2 regions of the Stenotrophomonas sp. UBA7606 genome follow, and region 2 is predicted to be linked to the other one. Evidence: riboswitches for the same ligand, from Rfam matches in the RefSeq annotation. Region 2 holds a riboswitch; the other holds the start of a gene.

Region 1 (8,335 bases), on a different contig from region 2:
TGCGCCAAGCTGTCCTCCGCACTGAGCTGTTGCCGCTGCACACCCAGCAGGTCGATCTGCGATGCCGCACCCGCCTGGCGACGCTGTGTCATCAACGCAGCCGCACGCCCGGCGGAAGCCTGGGCACTGCCTGCTGACTGCAACTGCTCACGGGCCGAACCAAACCGTGCCAGCGCGCTGTTGGCATCCTGCAGGGCAGCCAATACCGTGCCTTCGTAGGCGGCCAGCCGCGCCTCATTGCCGGCGCGGGCCTGGGCGACGCGCGCCTTGTTGATCCCGAAATCGAATACCGACCAGCGCAGGAACGGCATGACGATGCTGGCTGCCGAATCGCTGTTCAGGTCCGACAAGGACGAGGCCCCCATGCCGATCGTGCCCAGCAGGTTCACCTGCGGGAAATACGCCGACAAGGCCTGTCCGATCTGCGCCGAGGACGCCGCCAGCTCGCCCTCGGCCTTGCGGATGTCCGGGCGCCGGCGGATCACCGCCGCCGCGTCATCCACCGGCACCTCCGGTGGTAGCGCAGGCAGCGGACGGTCCTCGGCCAGCAGCGCATCCAGCGCACCGGGCTCGCGCCCGGTCATCAATGCCAGCTGATCCTTGGCCTCGGTGGCCTGCGCACGCAGGCCCGGCAACTGTGCGTGCTGCTGCTCGTACTGGGCACGGGCGCGTTCGACATGCAGGTCCGAATCCGCACCGCGCGCACGCCGCTGTCGCGTCAGTTCCAGCGATTCGGCCGCGGCCTGCAGGTTGCGTTCGGCCAGGCGGGTACGTTCGCGCGTGCCGCGGTAGCCCAGGTACACCTGCGCCACTTCGGCCGCCAACTGCACCTGGGCATCCGCCAAGGCGGCGATATCCGCATCGGCCTTGGCCGCCGCCTCCTGTGCGGCCCGGCGCTTGCGCCCGAACAGGTCCAACTCCCAACTGGCGTCGACACCGACGATGTACATATCGGTGTCCAGATCGATGCGCGACATCTCCTCGCGCAACTGCGCAGCTTCCTGCGGGCGCCCGTTGTTCTCGGCCACGCGTGCGGCCCCCTCGCCTATCTGCCGCACCTGATCGACCATGGAATCGGGTGGACTGATGGCCGCATAGCCAGCCACCGCGCCAACGCTGGGCAGCTGCTCGGCGCGGCGCTGGCGCTGCAGCGCGCGCGAGGCCAGCACCTTGGCCTGCGCCGCGCGCAGATTGGGACTGTCGCGCAGCGCCTGATCGATCAGCTGGTCCAGCAGCGGATCATTGAGCGCCCGCCACCACTGGCTGGAGGGCGTCGCGGCAACCACCCCGGCATCGGCAGCGCGTACCAGCGCCGGTTGCCCCAGCGCCCCCTTGGCCACCTCGGGGCGCACGTAGTCCGGCCCCAGCATGCAACCAGCCACGGCCAGCGGCAGCGCCAGGCAGGTGAGGTTTCGCAACAGCAGGAAAGTAGGTTGTCGCATCAGTGCATCGCCAGAGGTACGCCCTTGGGCAAGGGCTTTAGCAGGAAGACCAGCGGCAGGGTCGCCACCACGATGATGCCGAAAATCCAGAACAGGTCGTTGTAGGCCATCACCAGCGCCTGCTGCTGCACGATCTGCGCAAGCATCGCCGCGCCCTGCATCGGATCGCCCATCTGCGTACCCAGCGCATGCAGATAGTCCTGCGCCACCGCCGAATTGGCGGTAGTGGCGGTACCGATGGCGTCGATATGGAAGCTGACGCGCCGCTCCTGGAAAGTGGAGATGATGGCCAGGCCAATCGAACCACCGAGGTTGCGTGCGGCATTGAACAGACCCGATGCATCCGACGCCAACTCCTTGGGTACCGAGGTGATCGCTGCCTGGTTCAGTGCCATCATCGCCAACGCAAGACCACAGCCCTGCAACAACTGGCCGATTACGAAGTGCATGCCAACGCTGTCGGGGGTGAGCCCCAGGTTGACGAAACAGGCCAATGCGAAACACAGCATGCCGGTGAACACCATCACCCGCACATCGATGGTTTCCAGCATCTTCGGCATGAAGGGCATCAGCAGCACGGTCGGCACACCACCGAGCAGCAGTACGTAGCCGGCCTGCTCGGTGTTGTAGCCAGCGATCACCGCCAGGAACTGCGGGATCATGTACATCACCCCGAACAGGATCATGCCGACCGCACCAACCATCACGAACACCGCGCCAAAACTGCGCTGGAACAGTATCTTCAGGCGTATCACCGGCTCGCTGCTGGTGAACTGCGACAGCGCCAGCAAGGCGAAGCCGGTAACCGATACCAGGCTGAGGATGAGGATGAACTCCGACTCGAACCAACGCTCGCGCTGGCCGTCCTCCAGCACCACCGTCAACGCCCCCAGCCCGGCGGTCATGCCGACGATGCCCAGCCAGTCCGCGCGCAGCAGCCCGCCCCAGTTCGATTTTTCATGCGGCAGGCCTAGCACCAGCAAGGCGATCAGGCCGGCGCAGATCGGCACGTTGATGAAGAAGGCGTAATGCCAGCTGACGTTCTCGGTCAGCCAGCCACCCAGCAATGGCCCAATGATGGGTCCGAGGATCACCGTCATGCCGAACAATGCCGTGCCCAGCGTCTGCTGCGCCGGAGGCAGGCGGGTGGCAACGATGGTCAGCGCGGTGGGAATGAGCGCGCCGCCGGTGAAGCCCTGGCCGATACGGCCCAGGATCATCATGTCCAGGGTGCTGGACAGGCCGCACATCACCGAGAACGCGGTGAACAACGACGCGCAGATCAGCAGGAAGGTGCGCAGCCCCAGGGTGCGCACGAACCAGCCGGTCAGCGGAATCATGACGATTTCCGAGACCAGGAACGAGGTCGAGATCCAGGTGCCTTCGGTCCCGCTGGCCCCCACCTCACCCTGGATGGTAGGCAGGGCGGCATTGACGATGGAGATGTCCAGCGTCGCCATGAACGAGCCGATGGTGCCCGCCGCCACCGCCAGCCAGGCGCTGGCATCGGCTTTCTGCGGCACCGCGTTGGCGGCGGTGGTCGCCATCAGCGCTGATCAGCCCCGGGCGCGGCACCGGCGCCATCGCGGGTATCCACACTGACCTCCACCGACATGCCCGGCACCAACACCTTGCGCGTATCGGCATCGGCCTCGATGCGGATACGTACCGGCACGCGCTGCACCACCTTGGTGAAGTTGCCGGTGGCGTTCTGCGGCGGCAACAAAGCAAACTGCGAGCCGGTGCCTGGCGAAATGCTCTCCACCGTGCCATGCAGCTTCTTGCCCGGCAAAGCGTCGACCTCGATCTCCGCCGGCTGCCCGGCACGCATGCGGCCCAGCTGGGTCTCCTTGAAGTTGGCTGCCAGGTACAAGGACTCCACCGGCACCACCGTCATCAGGCGTGTGCCGGCGGCCACGAACTGGCCCACCTGCACCGTCTTGTTGCCGATGCGGCCGTCGATGCGCGCGGTCAGCTGGGTGTCCTCGAAGGCCACATTGGCCTGGGCCGCGTCCGCCTGGGCCTGCTTGAGGCCAGCGCGCGCCTGTTCCAACTGCGCCTGCCCGGCCTCCACCTGACTCTGCGCCCCGGCAATCTGCGAACGCGCGGCGTCGTACTGCGCCTGCGCGCGTTGCAGATCGTGCTTCACGCTTTCGAAATGCTCATGGGTATCAGCGCCGGACGCGGCAAGCGGCCCGAAACGCGCTACTTCGGCACGCGCAAACCGCAGCGTCGCCTCCGCCGATCTGAGCTGGGTGCGAGCCTGCACCAGCTGCGACTGGTTGCCCTGCATGCCAGCGCTGGCCGCGGCGATATCCGCTTCGCGCACCGCAATGACCGCCTCGGCCTGATCCAGCGTGGCGCGGTAGGTGCGCGGATCGATCCTGACCAGCGCCTGCCCCGCTTTCACCCACTGGTTGTCCTGCACCAGCACCTCGGTGACATAACCGTTCACCCGGGGCGCCACCGCCACTGCGTCGGCCTGCAGATAGGCGTTGTTGGTGGACTGCTGGTACTTGCCCACGGTGAGGTAATACGCCAGCCACGCCACCAGCGCGACAAGCACCGCCACCCCGATCAGGGTCAGCGTCCAGCGCACTTTGGGGTTCTTCAGTGGCGAAGGCTTGTCCGGCGCCGGGTCGGCATCGGCGGAGGTAGGACGGGACTGCTGGGGCTGTTCGCTCATGGGCTCGTCGCGGCTGTCGTCGGGAGGCCGGATCACCAAAACAGTGATCACGTACCTGACAGTACGGGAGCTGGGCGGGAGGTCAAGTGAACGCGTGCCGGATTTGGCCAAGCGCCGTACCGGAACCGCCCCCAGCCGCCGGATGGGGGACAAAAAAGAGCCCGCTTGCGCGGGCTCTTTTTCAAAGATGGAGGCCTGGGTCGGAATCGAACCGGCGTACGCGGATTTGCAATCCGCTGCATAACCACTCTGCTACCAGGCCATCAACTTGCAGCGCCGAAGCATTACTTCACCTCGACATGAAAAGACCCCGCGATGGGGGCCCATTCAACATTTGGAGCGGGAAACGAGACTCGAACTCGCGACCTCAACCTTGGCAAGGTTGCGCTCTACCAACTGAGCTATTCCCGCGGGGTGTGCCGCGCATGATACAGAGTTCACCCATCCTGCGCCAGCAGTTTTTAACAACTTCTTTCACATCGTCGCGGGCGCCATCGGCCGGCAGCCGACACACTGCCGGACAAGCGCCGGGCACGCAGGGGCCGGCGCTGGCGTACCATCTGCCCGCCCGACGCCCCCACTCCCCCCCTGATGACCGAACCGCATCGCGTACAAGGCCTCAACAACGATGAGGTGGCCGCCGACTGGCCTGCCATCAGCACCGACGAGCTGGCTTGGCTGAAAGGCCGCTATCTGCAGCTTGGCAGCAGCAACCAGTTGCGCTGGCACAGCCCGCGACCATTGTCGGCTGCCGCCATCGCCAGCGGCAGCGACGTGGATGTATTCATCAAGCGCCATCACCACAGCGTACGCAGCGCCGCCTGCCTGCAGGAAGAACACCGTTTCATGGCACACCTGCGCGCGGGCGGCATTCCCGTCAGCCAGGTACTGCCGGACCGCGACGGCAACACCGCGGTCGAACACGGCGATTGGACCTATGAACTGCATGCTGTCGGCGAAGGCAGTGACCTGTACCGCGACGCCCCTTCCTGGACATTGCTGACCAACACCTACCAGGCCGCCGAAGCCGGGCGCATGCTGGCCAGACTGCACCAGGCGGCGGCCAGCTACCACGCACCGCAACGCAGCACCCACCTGCTGGTCGCCCGCGATGATCTGATCCGCAGCGCCGATCCCATAGCCGCACTGAAGCTGACGCTGCCGCAACGACCAGCGCTGGCCCGCTATCTGGCACGCATTCCATGGGAGGCCGAACTGCAGCGCCACGTGCTGCCCTGGCACCAGGGACTGGCTCAACGCCTGGCGCAGGAGCCCAGGCTGTGGGCACACAACGACTGGCATGTGTCCAACCTGTTGTGGACCCAGGACGGCAGCGACCCGCACATCGGCACCGTGATGGACTTTGGCCTGGCCTCGCCCACCAGCGCGCTGTTCGATCTGGCCACGGCGATCGAACGCAACGCTGTGGCCTGGCTGCAGTTGGAACAGGGGGCCCGCGCCGTGCGCACCGATATCGCCCTGGCGCTGCTGCGGGGCTACCGCCAGGTGCTGCCGCTATCGGCCGCGCGGGTTCACCTGCTGGCCGACCTGCTGCCGATGGTGCATTTCGATTTTGCACTGTCCGAAGTCGAGTACTTCGAAGGCATCACCGGCTCCACGGCCAACGCCGACGTGGCCTGGCAACCGTTCATGCTCGGCCACCCCATCTGGTTCAACAGCCCGCCGGGGCAATCGCTGCTGCAGGCCCTGCACGCGGCGGCCTGAGCCGCGGATTCGCAAACCGCCGCCATTTGTAGTGAAATGGGCACTGAAGCGGGGGTGCCTGGATTGCCAGGCTGAGAGAGTCCCTTGGAACCTGATCCGGTTTGCACCGGCGTAGGGAGCTTTGAGCAGCAACCACCCCGCCCGCCGGCGGTTGTGCGCGCGCGCCGTCGCTTCGTCTCCCCTGTTGTCCGAAGACGAACCGAATGAACCGCTGCCTGCGCCCCACCCTGCTGACCCTCGCCCTGTGCGCCGCCCTGCCGCTGTATGCCAGCGAGGCAGGCACCGACACTGCCGAACACTCCCCCACCGAGCTGGCCGCCGTGCGCGTGCAGGCCCGGCAACCCGTCCCGGCCAGCCGCATCACCAGCTTCGGCAGTGGCGACTGGAAGAGCACGCCCGCCTCGATGAACATCGTGGACCGCGAGCAGCTGGACCACCTGCAGGTGCGCTCGCTGTCCGAACTGGCGCGCAGCGACGCCTCGCTCGGCGATGCCTATGCACCGGTGGGTTACTACCAGAACATCGCCATCCGCGGCTTCGCGCTGGACCCGGCCACCGGCTACCGCTTCAACGGCCTGTCCATTGCCGGTGAACAGCGCCTGGCACTGGAGAACATCGAATCGGTACAGATCCTCAAGGGCGAGGCAGGCCTGGCCGCCGGCGTGATGGCACCGGGCGGCATCATCAACTACGTCGGCAAGCGCCCCGCCGAGGTGCGCAACCTCACCCTGGGCACCGATTCGGAAGGTTCGCGCTACGCCGCCGTCGATGTCGGCCACTGGCTGACACCGCGCCTTGGCCTGCGCTTCAATGCGACCTGGGACGCGAGCAACTCCTACATCGACCATGCCGACGGCCGCCGCAACTTCTATGCGCTGGCCGCCGACTGGCTGATCGGCGAGCGCAGCAAACTCGAAGTCGACGCCAATTACCAGACCAGCGCCCAGCGCTCGGCCTCCGGCTATCAATTGCTGGGCGGCAGCCTGCTACCAGGCAAGGTGGATACCGACCGCATGCTCGGCTACCAGCCCTGGCAGCAGCCGGTTGGCATCGCCAGCACCAACATCACCGCTGCGCATACACACGACTTCAGCCCCACCTGGCAGTCGCGCATTGCCGTGGGCCACAGCCGCTCGGTGATCGATGACAACGTGGCATTTGCCTACGGCTGCTACTATGCCGCGCAATGCGCCGATGGCAGCGTGCCGGGCAACTACTTCGCGCCCAACGGCGACTACGACATCTACGACTACCGCAGCCCGGACGATACCCGCCGCAACCAGGAACTGCGTGCAGAGCTGCGCGGCAATTTCCACACCGGCAACATCGGCCATCAACTGACCGTGGGCGTGGACGGCTTCCGCCGCACGGTCGACAAGCGTCGCAACGTCAACGAGTACGTGGGCACGGTCAACATCAACGACAGCCAGTTGCCGGTGTTCGCCCCCTCGCCGCTGCAACCCGGCGCCTCCGCGCGCCGCCTGGACAGCCGCCAGACCGCGCTGTTCGTACTTGACCGCGCAAGCGTTGGCGACAACTGGGAGTGGCTACTGGGCGGCCGCCATGTGCGCCTGGACGAGCGCGCCTATGACAAGCGTGGCAATCCACAGCGGCATAGCCGGCTGTCGCAGTTCCTGCCGCAGACTGCACTGCTGTGGAAGGCCAATGATGCCCTGAATGTCTACGCCAGCTATGTGGAAGGCATCGCACTGGGCCAGGAAGCGCCGTTCTGGACGTCGAATGCCGACACCTTCCTGCCTTCGGTGCAGTCGCGCCAGCTCGAAGCCGGCCTGAAGTACAGCCTGGCCCGCGACCTCCAGCTGGGCGCGGCGGTTTTCCGCACCACCCAGCCGTACCAGTACGCAAAGCCCGACGACAGCGACGTTGGCTACACCTTTGTCGAACAGGGCAAGCAGGCCCACGCCGGGCTGGAACTCAGCGCGAACGGGCACCTGACCGACGCCCTGCAGATCTTCGCCAGCGCCAGCGCACTGCAGGCCCGCGCCCGCGACACGGGCACCGCCAGCTATGAAGGCCACCAGTTGGTCAACATCCCCAAGCTGCGCGCCAGCGTGCACCTGGCCTATGCCCTGCCCTTTGCACAAGGCCTGGACGTGACCGGTGGTTGGCGCCATGCCTCCAGCAATATCGCCCGCGCCGATGGCGGCGCGCGCGCGCCGAGCTACAACGTGTTCGATGCCGGCCTGCGCCTCCAGCACCAGTTGCATGGCCATGCCCTGCGCTGGAACCTGTCGGTGGACAATGTCTTCAACCACTTCTACTGGCGCGACACCGGCAGCAGCCTGGGTGATTACTACCTGTTCCCGGGCGCACCGCGCCAGGCCCGCGTGTCGGTGAGCATCGCACTGTGAGCAGCAGCCTGCTCGAGTGGTCGGCGGCGCTGTGCAGCATCCTCGGCGTACTGCTGATGGCACAGCGTCGTGTCGTGGCCTGGCCGGTCGGGCTGCTGTCGGTTGCGCTG
Region 2 (13,515 bases):
CGATGTGCAGGTACTCCACCGCGCCATTGGCCGCCACCGCCCAACTACGGTAACGCCAGCGGCTGGGCACCTCGGCCTGCACCGGCTTGATGCTGGCCGCCGCCAGATCCGGCGCAACCTGCCATAGGCCACCGCTGGCCAGACGGGTGAACAGCAACCTGTTGCCTGTCACGTCGAAGCGCACCTGGGACGCCCCTTCCAACGTAGCCACGCGCTTCCACGGTGTCTGCGTACGGTCGAACAGGGACAGCTGCATGCGCTGCGCGTCATCGCGCTCGATCACCCACAACCTGTCCGCTTGCGGCCCATATATCGCCTGCAATGGCTCGTTCACCGGCACCGGCAACCGTTTCCAGTGACCTTCCTCAGGCACTACCTCGTAGATACCCGGCACACCTTCGCTGTCACGGCCACTGACCAGCAGGCTGCGTGAGTCCGCCGACCAGGTCATCGGCTGGCGCGCTTCGGGGCGCAGGCCTTCGATCATCTGCAGCGTATCGGGGTGCCCTACCCGCCCCCACCACACGGCAAATGCACCCGAGCGGTCGGAGGTGAAAGCCAGCTGTTTGCCGTCAGGCGCGATCATCGGCTGCCCGTCGCGGGCAGAGGAGGCAAACAGCCGCTGCGGCGCCACGTCGGCACTCCCCAACGGCACCTTGAACAGCGCCACCTGCGGCTGGTCACGGGTAAAGGCCAGATTGCCACCATGACGGGAAGCGGCCGGGCTCTGGGCATCGTCCAGCCCCATGTCACGCAGCACCCCGCTGCCCACGTCCAGGTGGTACAGGCGTGACTCACTGTCCACCCGCCTGCCAAATACCATTTCGCCCGCTACAAGCCAGGTCCAACCGCGGATCTCGGCAGCATCATTGGTCAGCCGCCGCGCATTGCGGCCATCGGCGTCCATCACCCACATGTCGCCGACCTGCGGGTTGCGCACAAAGCCGATCTGCCTGCCATCCGGCGAGTAACGCGGCGCGTAGTCAAAATCGTCGACGCCCTTCGCATAGGCGATGGACGACCAGCGTCCCGAATCCAGTTCCAGCAGGCGGATGCCGGCGCTGGCATAGCGCCCCGTCATCGAACCGAATAGCAACCGGCGCCCATCATTGGACCAGTCAAAGCTCAGCATGTCGGTACCATCGCAACGGGTCGCTCGGCGTGGATTACCCCCCGTCGCAGACACCAGCAATACCTCGCAGGCACCATCGGGATGGAAGCGCGCAAAGGCAATCTGGCGGCCGTTCGGCGACCATACGGGGAAGCGGTCGGAAACCCCTTCCGGTGCCGGCAACAGGCGGCTGGCGGTGGCATTGCCGGTACTCTGGATCCACAACGAGGAGCGCGTGGCGTCCTCGCGTGCAAATACCACCAGTGAACCGTCGGGTGACAGATTGGGCTGGGTTTCGTAAGCGGCGGTGGAGGTGATCAGCCGATAGGGCCGCTGCGGGCTGCCCAGCACCCGTGAACCGCTGGCGGTATTTGCCACCACACCGTCGATCGCATCGGTGGCAGCAGCGTTGTGCCACAGCAACCATGCCATCAACACGGTACTGAGCAGCAGGCCTACACCGATGGCCCACAGCACATACCTGCGCAACCGCCGCTGCGTGCTGCGCATCGATACAGATGCCGTCGGGACGGGGGCCATCGCTGACGCAGGTTCTTCCAGGCCCTGCAGTTCCGTGGCCTGCGGCTCCTGCTCCCAGGCCACGGGCACCAGCAGGCGATAGCCTGTCTTGGCAATCGTTTCTATATAAGGTGTCGCCTCATCACCGCCGGCAAAGACCTTGCGCAACTGCGTGACCGCCTGGGTCAGCACGTCATTGGTCGGCAAGGTATCCGGCCACACTTCCGCGAACAGTTCGTCGCGCGTCACCACCTGCCCGGCACGCCGCGCCAGCACCAGCAGAACGCCGACGCTCTTGGGAGTTATGCGATGCACTTTGTGCGTATTGGGCGCGTGGACCTCCCGCGAGGAGAGCACCACCACACAGTCACCAATACGCAGCCGATCGGTGGCTGGGGTCTGGGTATCGAAGCTGGACATGGACGATCAAACAAAAAACCGCGCTGGACACATCCCGTGCCCGGTCCCGCGCCACGCGCCGAACCGCCAGAATCCGCAAAAGGCATCAACGGAAGAAGCAAATGTTTCTACTGGAACCGATATTACTCTATCGCTGTACCCACGCGCTTGCGCATGGAAGACAACAGGCTCTCTCTCGCCGACGAATTCACATAATTCGCTACAAAATTCGCGCCGTATGGCGCGATTTTTTTATCTAGCGTTCAGTTTTCTCTGCTTTGTAAATGGTCAGGCCCACCAGCCGCGAGACCACCAAAGCAACGTACATCACGCCTGCAAACTGCTCCAGCATCACCAATGCACGTGCCTGCGGATGCACCGGCACGACATCACTCAGACCAACGCCAGAGAGCAAGCTGAAGCTGAGATAAAGCAACTCCACCCAGCTTCTGAAATCGCCCTCGCTGGTGGCAACAAAACTGCCCGGGTAGAAGTGCTGACAAACTGAATACGCGAACGCAAACGCCCAGGCCAGCAGGGTGAACGTTGCTCCCGCGGCAAACAGTTCGTCCCGCGTCACCTTGTGGTCCTGCAGCATGTAGGCGATCAGGCTGCAGGTTGTGTAGAAATACAACAGGCATTCGAAAATCTGTGCGACGGCGGTCAGTGAGTAGCGCTGCAGCAGGGCCCCCGCCACCGAAAACACCACCGCCGGTATGGCCAGGGTAAGCGCCAACCAGATACCCAGCGGACTGCGACGCACCACCCATACCGCCAAGCCCAGTACGGCCATGCCGAAAGCGCCGAACAATGCCCGCCCTGCCGGCATGTGCTCCATGGCCGGGTAAAGCAGCACCCCCAGCAGCTGCACGGCAAGCAACCACGCTGACGGGTGCTTGCGGGCCAGCACCAGCCATCTCAAACGTGTCTGCATGCAGGCGGTCCTTGTGCGTACTCAGCGGTCCGTGGCGACGGCGTATGGCGTCAGTTGGAAGCAGCACCGGCACGGTAGGGATAGCTGGCGAAAATGGCGGCCACCGCCGCATCGATCTTTTCACCTTGCTTTGCCGGGTCAAAGCGACCCACGGTGCCTACCGCAACACCTTCCCATACCAACTGCTTGCGACGTACATCGACCACATCCACGTTGAGCGTACCCTCGGTGTACTGGCGCACATCGGTACGGTCACGCCAGTAGGGCACCGCGACATAACTGCGGGCGCGATAGCTGTAGTAGTAGTCGTAATCGACCTCGGGCATGGTGGTTACCCGGGTCTTGTCCTGCAGGTAGGCGTTGAGGTTCACCCACAGGTCCGGGTTGGCTTCGTCAAACCGATAACCGCGCGACTCCATCTGCATGCGCACCGCGGCGCGGATGCGGTTGCTGGTGATGGTGGTATAGCCGTGCTGCTCAAGCGCCAGCGGGGTGAAGAACGCAAAACTGCGGTAGCGCGAGAAATCCGCACTGGGATCGGCCTGGCTGGCCACGCGCGGCGTGCTGGCACAGGCGCCCAGCAGCAGAACCAGCATCAGCATGACGAAACGGGAAACGACACGAACTTTCATGGCGGCTACCCCTGCGTTGGATGGCAGAACGCTAGCACGAGCCGGGCTATTGCGGTGTCAAGCGCGGCGGGGGAACCGAGCCGCCGATTCCGCCGCCGCCCGGCTCATCCGGCCCGGTAGACCTCGCCGCCCTCGGCCAGGAACTGCGCGGACTTTTCGGCCATGCCCGCCACCAGCGCCTGCGCCTCGTCAACCCCCTGCTCGGCCGCGTACTCGCGCACGTCCTGGGTGATCTTCATCGAACAGAAATGCGGGCCGCACATCGAGCAGAAGTGCGCCAGCTTGTGTGCGTCCTTGGGCAGGGTTTCATCGTGGAACTCCTTGGCTTTCTCCGGATCCAGGCCCAGGTGGAACTGGTCCTCCCAGCGGAACTCGAAGCGCGCCTTGCTCAGTGCGTTGTCGCGAACCTGTGCGCCGGGGTGGCCCTTGGCAAGGTCAGCGGCATGGGCGGCGATCTTGTAGGCCATGATGCCGTCACGCACGTCCTGCCGGTTGGGCAGCCCAAGATGTTCCTTGGGCGTCACGTAGCAGAGCATCGCGGTGCCATACCAGCCGATCATCGCTGCACCGATCGCACTGGTGATGTGGTCATAGCCCGGCGCGATGTCGGTGGTCAGCGGCCCGAGGGTATAGAACGGCGCTTCGCCGCATTCGTGCAGCTGCTTGTCCATGTTCTGCTTGATCAGGTGCATCGGCACATGCCCGGGACCTTCGATGATGGTCTGCACATCGTGCCTCCAGGCGATACGGGTCAGTTCACCCAGCGCTTCCAGTTCACCGAACTGGGCGGCGTCGTTCGCATCGGCAATGCAACCCGGGCGCAGACCGTCGCCGAGGCTGAAGGACACATCGTAGGCCTTCATGATCTGGCAGATGTCTTCGAAATGCGTGTAAAGGAAGTTTTCCTTGTGGTGCGCCAGGCACCATTTGGCCATGATCGAACCACCGCGCGAGACGATGCCGGTCACCCGCTTCGCGGTGAGTGGCACGTGGCGCAGCAGCACCCCGGCGTGGATGGTGAAGTAGTCAACGCCCTGTTCGGCCTGTTCGATCAGGGTGTCGCGGAATATCTCCCAGTTGAGCTCCTCGGCACGGCCATCCACTTTCTCCAGCGCCTGGTAGATCGGCACCGTGCCAATCGGCACCGGTGAGTTGCGCACGATCCACTCGCGGGTTTCGTGGATGTGCTTGCCGGTGGACAGGTCCATCACCGTGTCGCCGCCCCAGCGGATCGCCCACACCAGCTTCTCCACTTCCTCGGCGATACCCGAGGACACCGCGCTGTTGCCGATGTTGGCGTTGATCTTGGTGAGGAAGTTGCGGCCGATGATCATCGGCTCACATTCGGGATGGTTGATGTTGTTCGGCAGTACCGCACGCCCGCGCGCGATCTCGTCGCGTACGAACTCCGGCGTGATGAACTGTTGGATGTTCGCACCAAAGCTCTGGCCCGGATGCTGCGCCAGCAGACCGGCATCGCGTACCGCGTCCAGCCGCTGGTTCTCGCGGATGGCAACGTACTCCATCTCCGGGGTGACGATACCGCGGCGCGCGTAATGCATCTGGGTGACATTGGCGGCGCCAATGGCACGGCGCGGCAATGCGCGGCCCGGGAAGCGTACCGCATCGAGCCGGGCATCGTGCTGGCGACTGCGCCCGAACGCGGAACTGAGCCCGGCAAGCTGCTCGGTATCGCCACGTTCTTCGATCCAGCGCGACCGTACTGCCGCCAGCCCGGCGGCCAGATCGATGTTGGCCTGCGGGTCGGTGTACGGGCCGGAGGTGTCGTAGACCGTAACCGGTGGATTCTCCTGGCCACCGAACAAGGTCGGCGTGCGGGTCTGCGCGATCTCGCGCATCGGCACCTGCAGGTCCGCGCGCGACCCGGCAACGAAAATCTTGCGCGAGCCGGGAATCGGCCGGGTCACCGACTCGGAAAGTTGCTGGGCCTGTTGCTGCAGGCTGGGCTGTGCATTCATGGGCGTTCGTCCTGTCTGTCCGCACGCGGGGTGCGAAGGCCACGCGAGGGATTCGCATGACGGAACGAAGCGAAGGCGCACGCCACCGGGCCCTGGCCCATCACGGGCACATCGACTGGCAGCACACAAAGCTTCCCTACGCCGGTATGAACCGGATCAGGTTCGAAGGGTATGTCTCAACCGCGGCCCAAAGGCTGCGGTACCCCCGCTTCGGGCGGCATTAGACCATAAAGCCGCGATCACAGGGCGATGCGGCGCGGCGGCGTCGGCTAACAGAACCGTGACATGCGCTTGCGTACCATCCAGAGGCGGCGTGGGGCACCCGCTGGCGACGTCCTGGCACACTTCCAGCACCCGCTGCCCGGTCTCTCGCCGGCGTTCTGCAAGCGCTTGCGCGCTGCCCTGGATCCTTCCTGCCGGAGACGCTCCTTCATGGTGTTTCGTGTTTCCATCGCGCTGGTCGCGGTACTGGTGCTGATCGCCGGCCTCGCGCCCGGTCCGTTCAATGACGTGGTGCAGGCCACGCTGGCACAGGTCGTGCGCGGCGCTGGCTGGATGTACCTGTTGATCGTGTTCCTGACCTTGAGCTTTCTGCTGTACCTGGCATTCGGGCGCTTCGGCAACCTGCGCATCGGTGGTGAGGATGCCGAGCCGGATTTCTCGCGTGGCAGCTGGCTGTCGATGCTGTTCTCGGCCGGGATGGGCATCGGGCTGGTGTTCTGGGGTGCGGCCGAGCCGATCTCGCATTTCGTCACACCGCCGGAAGGGCTGCCGCCGCAGAGCATGGACGCGGCAAGGGCCGCGATGCGCTATGCATTCTTCCACTGGGGCCTGCATCCATGGGCGATCTATGCGCTGATCGGCCTGGCGATGGCCTGGTTCCAGTACAACCGCAACGGTCGCGGCTTGGTCAGTGACATGCTGCAGCCGGTCATCGGCCGCCATCATCGCGGCGCAGCCGGCAAGCTGGTCAACATCGCCGCAGTGGTGGCCACTGCGATCGGCGTGGCCACCACGCTGGGCTTTGGCACCATCCAGATCGCCGCCGGCCTGCAACGGGTATTCGGCCTGCGCGCCGATGTGCCCCTGCAGCTGACCGTCATCGTGGTGGCCTTCGTGCTGTACATGATATCCACCACCAGCGGCGTGGAGCGCGGCATCAAGTGGCTTTCCAACTTCAACCTGGCACTGGCCGCCCTGCTGCTGGCGGCCGTGCTGGTGCTCGGCCCGACCGGCTTCATCTTCGACACCTTCACCACCACGCTGGGCTCCTACCTCAACCAGCTGGTCACCATGAGCCTGCGCATGTCGCCGTTCTCCGGCAGCACCTGGGTGGCCGACTGGACCATCTTCTACTGGGCGTGGTGGATTGCGTGGGCACCGTTCGTCGGCGCGTTCATCGCCCGCGTATCACGCGGGCGCAGCGTACGCGAGTTCGTGGTCGGCGTGGTACTGGCCCCCACGCTGCTCGGGTTCCTCTGGTTCTCGGTGTTTGGTGGCACGGCATTGTGGTCACAGCTGTTTGGCCATGCCGACCTGGTCCAGGCGCTGGGCAATGGCTATGAGACGGTCCTGTTCACCCTGTTCGACAGCCTGCCCGCGCCACTGCTGCTGTCCGGGCTGGCACTGGTGCTGCTGATGATCTTCTTTGTCACGTCGGCCGACTCGGCCGTGCTGGTCCTGGCCAGCATGTCCACCGACGACGCCGGTGATCCACCGCTGTCACGCAAGCTGGTGTGGGGCGTGGCAATCGCACTGATCGCCGCAGTGCTGCTGCTTGCCGGCGGCCTGGATGCGCTGCAGGGCATGATTACGATCGCGGCCCTGCCCTTCGCCGCGCTGATGGTGCTGGTAATGGTGTCGCTGTACCGCGTGCTGGACGCCGAGTACAACCGCCAGCGCCGGTTGGCGCAGCGCGCACGGCATCTGATCGAGGCATGGATCGAACGCGAGCAGGCCGCGCAGGAGGATGCACGCGCCGAAGCCTCGCGCAATGTCGGCGGGGATTGAGACAGCGCAGGCGCTACCATGCCTGCCCCTCTGTCCGCCGGCAGCAGGAGGCAGCGGCACCAGCATCACCTGAGCTTCCTCGGGCGCCGGACTCAGTAGCCCGCCGCCTGCCCGTCCTTGCGGCTCTCCGAGGCACCGTAGTACACACCGGTTTCCGGATCACGCATGATCGCCTGGTAACCACCGTAGGGGCCATCGGCAAACGTTACCCGGTGCCCCTTGCGCATCAGGCCACGCACGGTTTCCCAGCTGAAGCCGGTTTCCAGGTTCACTTCGCCGCCATCACGCATCGCCACCGCCTGTCCGGTCGGCTCGGTGGAACCCTCGTGCTGGATACGCGGCGCATCGCCGGCCTCCTGCAGGTTCATGCCGAAATCCACCAGGTTCATCACGATCTGCGCATGCCCCTGCGGCTGCATCGCGCCGCCCATCACGCCAAAGCTGGCAAACGGCTTGCCGTCCCTGGTGATGAAGGCCGGGATGATGGTCTGGAAGGGGCGCTTGCCCGGCGCGTAACCATTGGGGTGATCCTTCTGCAGCACGAACATCTCGCCGCGATCCTGCAGGATGAAACCCAGCCCCGGCGGCGCCATGCCACTGCCCATGCCGCGGTAGTTGGACTGGATCAACGAGACCATCATGCCGTCGCCATCGGCCACGGTCATGTAGATGGTGTCCCCCTCCTGCAACTGTTTCGGCGTACCCGGCTGCGCTTCCTTCAAGGCCTTGTCCATCGAGATCAACGCACGGCGCTGTGCGGCGTAGTCCTTGGAGATCAGGCGCTGTACCGGGGCCGGGGAAAATGCCGGATCCGCATAGAAGCGGGCACGGTCGGCGAACGCCAGCTTTTTTGCTTCCACGAACAGGTGGATGTGTTCGGCGGAACCAAACGGGATGTTCGAGAAGTCGTAGCCTTCCAGCACGTTGAGAATCTGCAGGGCGGCGATTCCCTGGCTGTTCGGCGGCAGCTCCCATACGTCGTAGCCACGGTAGTTGCTGCTCACCGGCTCCACCCACTCGCCCTGATGTGCCGCCATGTCCTCATAGCTCAGGTAGCCACCATTGGCCTTGAAGTAGTCACCGATGCTGCGGGCAATGGCCCCCTTGTAGAACGCGTCGCGGCCGCCGTCGGCGATCTGCTGCAGGGTATTGGCCAGGTTGGGGTTGCGCCACAGCTCGCCCTTGCGCGGCGCGTGGCCGTCGATGGTGAACTGCTCCTTGAAGCCAGGGTACTGCGACAGCTTGGGCACCGAGCGGTCCCAGTAGTAGGCGATCACCTCGGCCACCGGGTGGCCGTTGCGGGCATAGGCGATGGCCGGGGCCAGGTTGTCAGCCATGGGCTTGCGGCCGAATCGCTCATGCAGCGCAAACCAGCCATCCACCGCACCGGGCACCGACACCGGCAGCGGCCCGGTGGCCGGGATTTCCTTCAAACCCCGGCGCTGGAACTCGGCCAGGGTCAGCGAACGCGGTGACCTGCCCGAACCGTTGTAGCCATAAAGTTTCTGGCTGCGCGGATCCCACACGATGGCGAACAGGTCACCCCCAATGCCATTGCCGGTCGGCTCCATCAGACCCAACGCGGCATTGGCGGCAATGGCCGCATCCACCGCCGAGCCACCACCCTTCATCACGTCCAACGCCACCTGCGTGGCCAAGGGCTGCGAGGTGGCAGCCATGGCGGTCGGTGCGATCACCTCCGAGCGCGTGGCGAAGTCGTAGCCGGTGACGCGATCCGCCGCCACCGCTGTAAAAGGAACGGACAGCAGGCTCAACAACAGCGTCGTACGCAACATGGTCGGTACCGGCAGGCAGGAGTATTGACGATAACCCGCCCCTGCCCGCGCCACCATGTGCCCTTCCGCATGCCTGCGGGCAGGGGCTGCGCGGCGAGTTGCTGTCAGCCCCCTGTGGGCCTCAGATCGTCGCCGACAGGTGCACCGGCGCCGCCCGCACGACGCTGCCCAGCGCGCTTATCTGTTGCAGCAGGCGCTGGGTTTCCTGACAGGGGTCCAAGCCCAGGTCACTACGCAGGAAAGCCTCCAACCGCTGGTAGGCAGTCAGCGCCTCACAACTGCTGCCATTCCCGGCATGGGCGCGCATCGCCCGCTGCACGTGCGCTTCATTCCAGGGATCGCGGCGGCTGAGCGCATTGGCCAGATCGATGGCCGAATCCCAGCGCGCACGTTCGATCATCTGGTCGCAGCAACGCTCCACCGAACTGATCAGCTGCACCTCCAGCATCTGCCGCGTGGTCTGCAGCCAGGCCTGGAACTCAAGGTCGGCGATGTCCTCCATGCCATCCAGGAAGATCCGCTGATCGCTCAGCAGATGGATGGCATCGCAGGGGGCCTGTACCAACACATCCACGTCGAACAGGATGCGCTCGCCCCGCAGCAGGCCCACGCTGCCACGCTGGATCTGCAATACCTCCGGGCCAAACTGCTGGGTACAGTAGCGATTGAGGTTGCTGAGCACCTGGCGCAGATTGGTCAGCGCGCTGGTCTCGCCCAGGTTCGGCCAGAACAGGGCCGCCAGGCTGGCGCGCGAATGCATGCGGTTGGGTTCCAGCGCCAGGTAGCCCAGCAATGCCCACCCCTTGCGATAGATCAGCGGTGCCGGCAGTCCTTCGCCATGCCCCATCAGCGGGACGATGCCCGCCAAGGCCGCACCCTTGCTGGCACCGCAGCGATCAGCATGTACCTGGGCCGGCATCTGCTTGTACATCTTCTCCATGGGAACCCTCGGTCCGGCCCCGGTTGCAGGGCCTGTTACTGATAAAACCGGGAAAAGCGTCGCAATCCAATCACGCTCTCCCAAAAAAATTGCAACCCGGTCCAAAACCACGATTTCCGCGCACTTGTGGCCGTCGCCGCCCCTCCGTCATTGCGGTTTCAACCGTAACCATGCTTATGCAGCGCGGGTTGTCGGGTTTTTGCCGGCAATCACACCTGCAAGCGTTGACACCACGTCAACAGGGTGTTTATCTCGACCCATGCTGCAACGCCACAACGCCACCGCTGACCTGACTTCGACCCCGGCCCACGCCGTGGCCTCGATTCTTGTACTCGTACTTATTACCGAGCCAACAGGTGCGGGGCAGACTGGCGCGTAACGTAAAGACAGCCAGATTCGACTAAAGACCCCGCGCCGACCCCGGTGCGGGGTTTTTCGTTTCCAGCTTCTATTTCATCTGAAACCATGTACCCAACCACTGACACCACGAACAAACACACCGCCAACGCTGCCTGCGGCAGCGCTGCCGCCTGCATGGTGTCTGCCCCGCCCGCCCCGGCCGCTGCGTCCTGACGCAACGGCCGTTTTTATTTCTGCATGTCTCTCTTGATCGCAAGGAACCCAAGCACCATGAGCACCAACGAACTGCCCCAGATCAAAATCGCCGTCGTCGGTTACGGCAGCCAGGGCCGCGCCCATGCCATGAACCTGCGTGAATCCGGCTTCGACGTGATTGTCGGCCTGCGCGCTGGCGGCCCTACCGAGGTCAAGGCACAGGCCGATGGCTTCACCGTCAAGACCCCGGCCGAAGCGGTCAAGGACGCCGACCTGGTCGCCGTGCTGACCCCGGACATGGTGCAGAAGAAGCTCTACAACGAGGTGCTGGCACCGAACATGAAGCAGGGCGCCTGCCTGCTGTTCGCACACGGCCTGAACGTGCATTTCGGCATGATCGAGCCGCGCGCCGACCTGGACGTGGTGCTGGTCGCGCCGAAGGGCCCGGGCGCACTGGTCCGTCGCGAGTATGAAATCGGCCGCGGCGTGCCCTGCATCTACGCGGTCTACCAGGACAAGAGCGGCAAGGCCGAGCAGTTCGCGCTGGCCTATGCGGCTGGTCTGGGCGGCGCCCGCGCCAACATCATCAAGACCACCTTCAAGGAAGAGACCGAAACCGATCTGTTCGGTGAGCAGGCCGTGCTGTGCGGTGGCGCTTCCTCGCTGGTCCAGGCCGGCTTTGAAACCCTGGTCGAAGCCGGCTACCAGCCGGAAATCGCCTACTACGAAGTGCTGCACGAACTGAAGCTGATCGTCGACCTGTTCTACGAAGGCGGCATCACCCGCATGCTGGAGTTCATCTCCGAGACCGCGCAGTACGGCGATTTCGTCAGCGGTCCGCGCGTCATCGATGCCTCGGTGAAGGCCCGCATGAAGGACGTGCTGACCGATATCCAGAACGGCACCTTCACCAGGAACTGGGAAGCCGAGTACGACGCCGGCCTGCCGAACTACAGGAAGTTCCAGCAGGCCGACATGGAACATCCGATTGAAAAGGTGGGCAAGGAGCTCCGCGCCAAGATGGTTTGGCTGCAAGCACAGAACGCGTAACCGCGCGGTCCCCCACCCGCAACAGGCAAAGGTCGCTCCATGAACACTTCCACCCCCGGTGCGCCACGCAATGGCGCACGCTGGCTGACGCAGGCCCTGGAAGCCGAAGGCGTGCAAACGCTGTTCGGCTACCCGGGCGGCACCATCATGCCGTTCTATGACGCATTGGTGGACTCCAGCCTCAAGCACATCCTGGTACGTCACGAGCAGGGCGCGGCACTGGCCGCCAATGGCTATGCCCGCGCCAGCGGCAAGGTAGGCGTATGCGTGGCCACCTCCGGCCCGGGCGCGTCCAACCTGGTCACCGGCATCGCCGACGCCATGCTGGACTCGGTACCGATGGTGTGCCTGACCGGCCAGGTTGGCACCGCATTGTTGGGTACCGATGCGTTCCAGGAACTGGATGTGTTCGGCATGACCTTGCCGATCGTCAAGCACAGCTGGCTGGTGCGCAGTGTCGATGAGCTGCCGCAGGTGGTTGCCGAAGCCTTCCGTGTCGCCCGCGAAGGGCGGCCCGGTCCGGTGCTGATCGACCTGCCCAAGGACGTGCAGCTGGCCAGTGCGGCGCACCTGCCCGACCATGTGCCGGCGTCGGTTGATCCGATCCCGGCACCGGCTGCCGAGGCACTGGCCGAGGCACTGGTTGCCATCGCCCAGGCCGAGAAGCCGGTGATCTACGGCGGCGGCGGCATCGCCCTGGCCGATGCGGTGGGCGAGTTCCGCCAGTTCGTCGAGGCCACCGGCATCCCCACCGTGCTGACCTTGCGCGGCCTGGGCGCCCTGCCCGCCAACCACCCGCAGTACCTGGGCATGCTGGGCATGCACGGCACCCGCGCCGCCAACATGGCGGTGCAGGAGGCCGACCTGCTGATCGTGGTCGGCGCCCGCTTCGACGACCGCGCCACCGGCAAGCTGGCCGAGTTCGCACCGTTTGCCCGGGTCATCCACCTGGATGCCGACGTCTACGAAATCTCCAAGCTGCGCGGTGCCAACATCGCCCTGCCGGGCAATGTCCGTGACGGCCTGGTCGCGCTGACCGGCGAGCGCGCCAACTGCAATACCTGGCGCGCACGCTGCGCTGCCAACCGTGAAAAGTTCACCGCCCGTTACGACGCCCCCGGCGAGCAGATCTATGCGCCGCGGCTGTTGAAGCGACTGAGCGAAGTGGCCCCGGCGGACACTGTCATCGCCTGCGACGTGGGCCAGCACCAGATGTGGGTGGCCCAACATTGCCGGTTCAACCACCCGCGCAACCACCTGACCTCCGGCGCGCTGGGCACCATGGGCTTCGGCCTGCCGGCAGCGATGGGCGCGCAGTTCGCCTGCCCCGACCGCACCGTGGTGCTGGTCTCCGGCGACGGCAGCTTCATGATGAACGTGCAGGAGCTGGTGACGATTGCCCGCTGCAGGCTGCCGATCAAGATCGTGCTGCTGGACAACTCCTCGCTGGGCATGGTGCGGCAGTGGCAGGAGCTGTTCCACGCCGAGCGCTACAGCGAGATCGACCTGTCCGACAACCCGGATTTCGTCGCCCTGGCGCAGGTGTTCGGCATCAAGGCCAGGCGCATCGTTGACCGCAACGACGTCGAG

What was found. A riboswitch is a leader RNA that binds a small molecule or an ion and turns the genes downstream of it on or off. The one in region 2 is predicted to bind thiamine pyrophosphate.
Region 1: linked by a shared signal. The riboswitch ahead of B2527_RS06830 (TonB-dependent receptor) and the one ahead of thiC (phosphomethylpyrimidine synthase ThiC) in region 2 are both predicted to bind thiamine pyrophosphate.

The regions. Positions count from the first base shown of each region.
Region 1 is NZ_DLJW01000047.1:213-8,547, forward strand. Features, by position in the region: gene B2527_RS06800 (efflux transporter outer membrane subunit) at 1-1,442, opposite strand, end outside; gene B2527_RS06805 (DHA2 family efflux MFS transporter permease subunit) at 1,442-2,989, opposite strand; gene B2527_RS06810 (HlyD family secretion protein) at 2,989-4,128, opposite strand; tRNA gene B2527_RS06815 (tRNA-Cys) at 4,317-4,390, opposite strand; tRNA gene B2527_RS06820 (tRNA-Gly) at 4,464-4,539, opposite strand; gene B2527_RS06825 (phosphotransferase enzyme family protein) at 4,720-5,853, shown strand; TPP riboswitch at 5,894-5,988, shown strand; gene B2527_RS06830 (TonB-dependent receptor) at 6,057-8,225, shown strand; gene pnuC (nicotinamide riboside transporter PnuC) at 8,234-8,335, shown strand, end outside.
Region 2 is NZ_DLJW01000110.1:7,574-21,088, forward strand. Features, by position in the region: gene B2527_RS13675 (winged helix-turn-helix domain-containing protein) at 1-2,050, opposite strand, end outside; gene B2527_RS13680 (ion channel) at 2,286-2,963, opposite strand; gene B2527_RS13685 (DUF4136 domain-containing protein) at 3,014-3,595, opposite strand; gene thiC (phosphomethylpyrimidine synthase ThiC) at 3,700-5,574, opposite strand; TPP riboswitch at 5,690-5,791, opposite strand; gene B2527_RS13695 (BCCT family transporter) at 6,007-7,584, shown strand; gene ggt (gamma-glutamyltransferase) at 7,677-9,380, opposite strand; gene B2527_RS13705 (AfsR/SARP family transcriptional regulator) at 9,502-10,320, opposite strand; gene ilvC (ketol-acid reductoisomerase) at 10,951-11,925, shown strand; gene ilvG (acetolactate synthase 2 catalytic subunit) at 11,965-13,515, shown strand, end outside.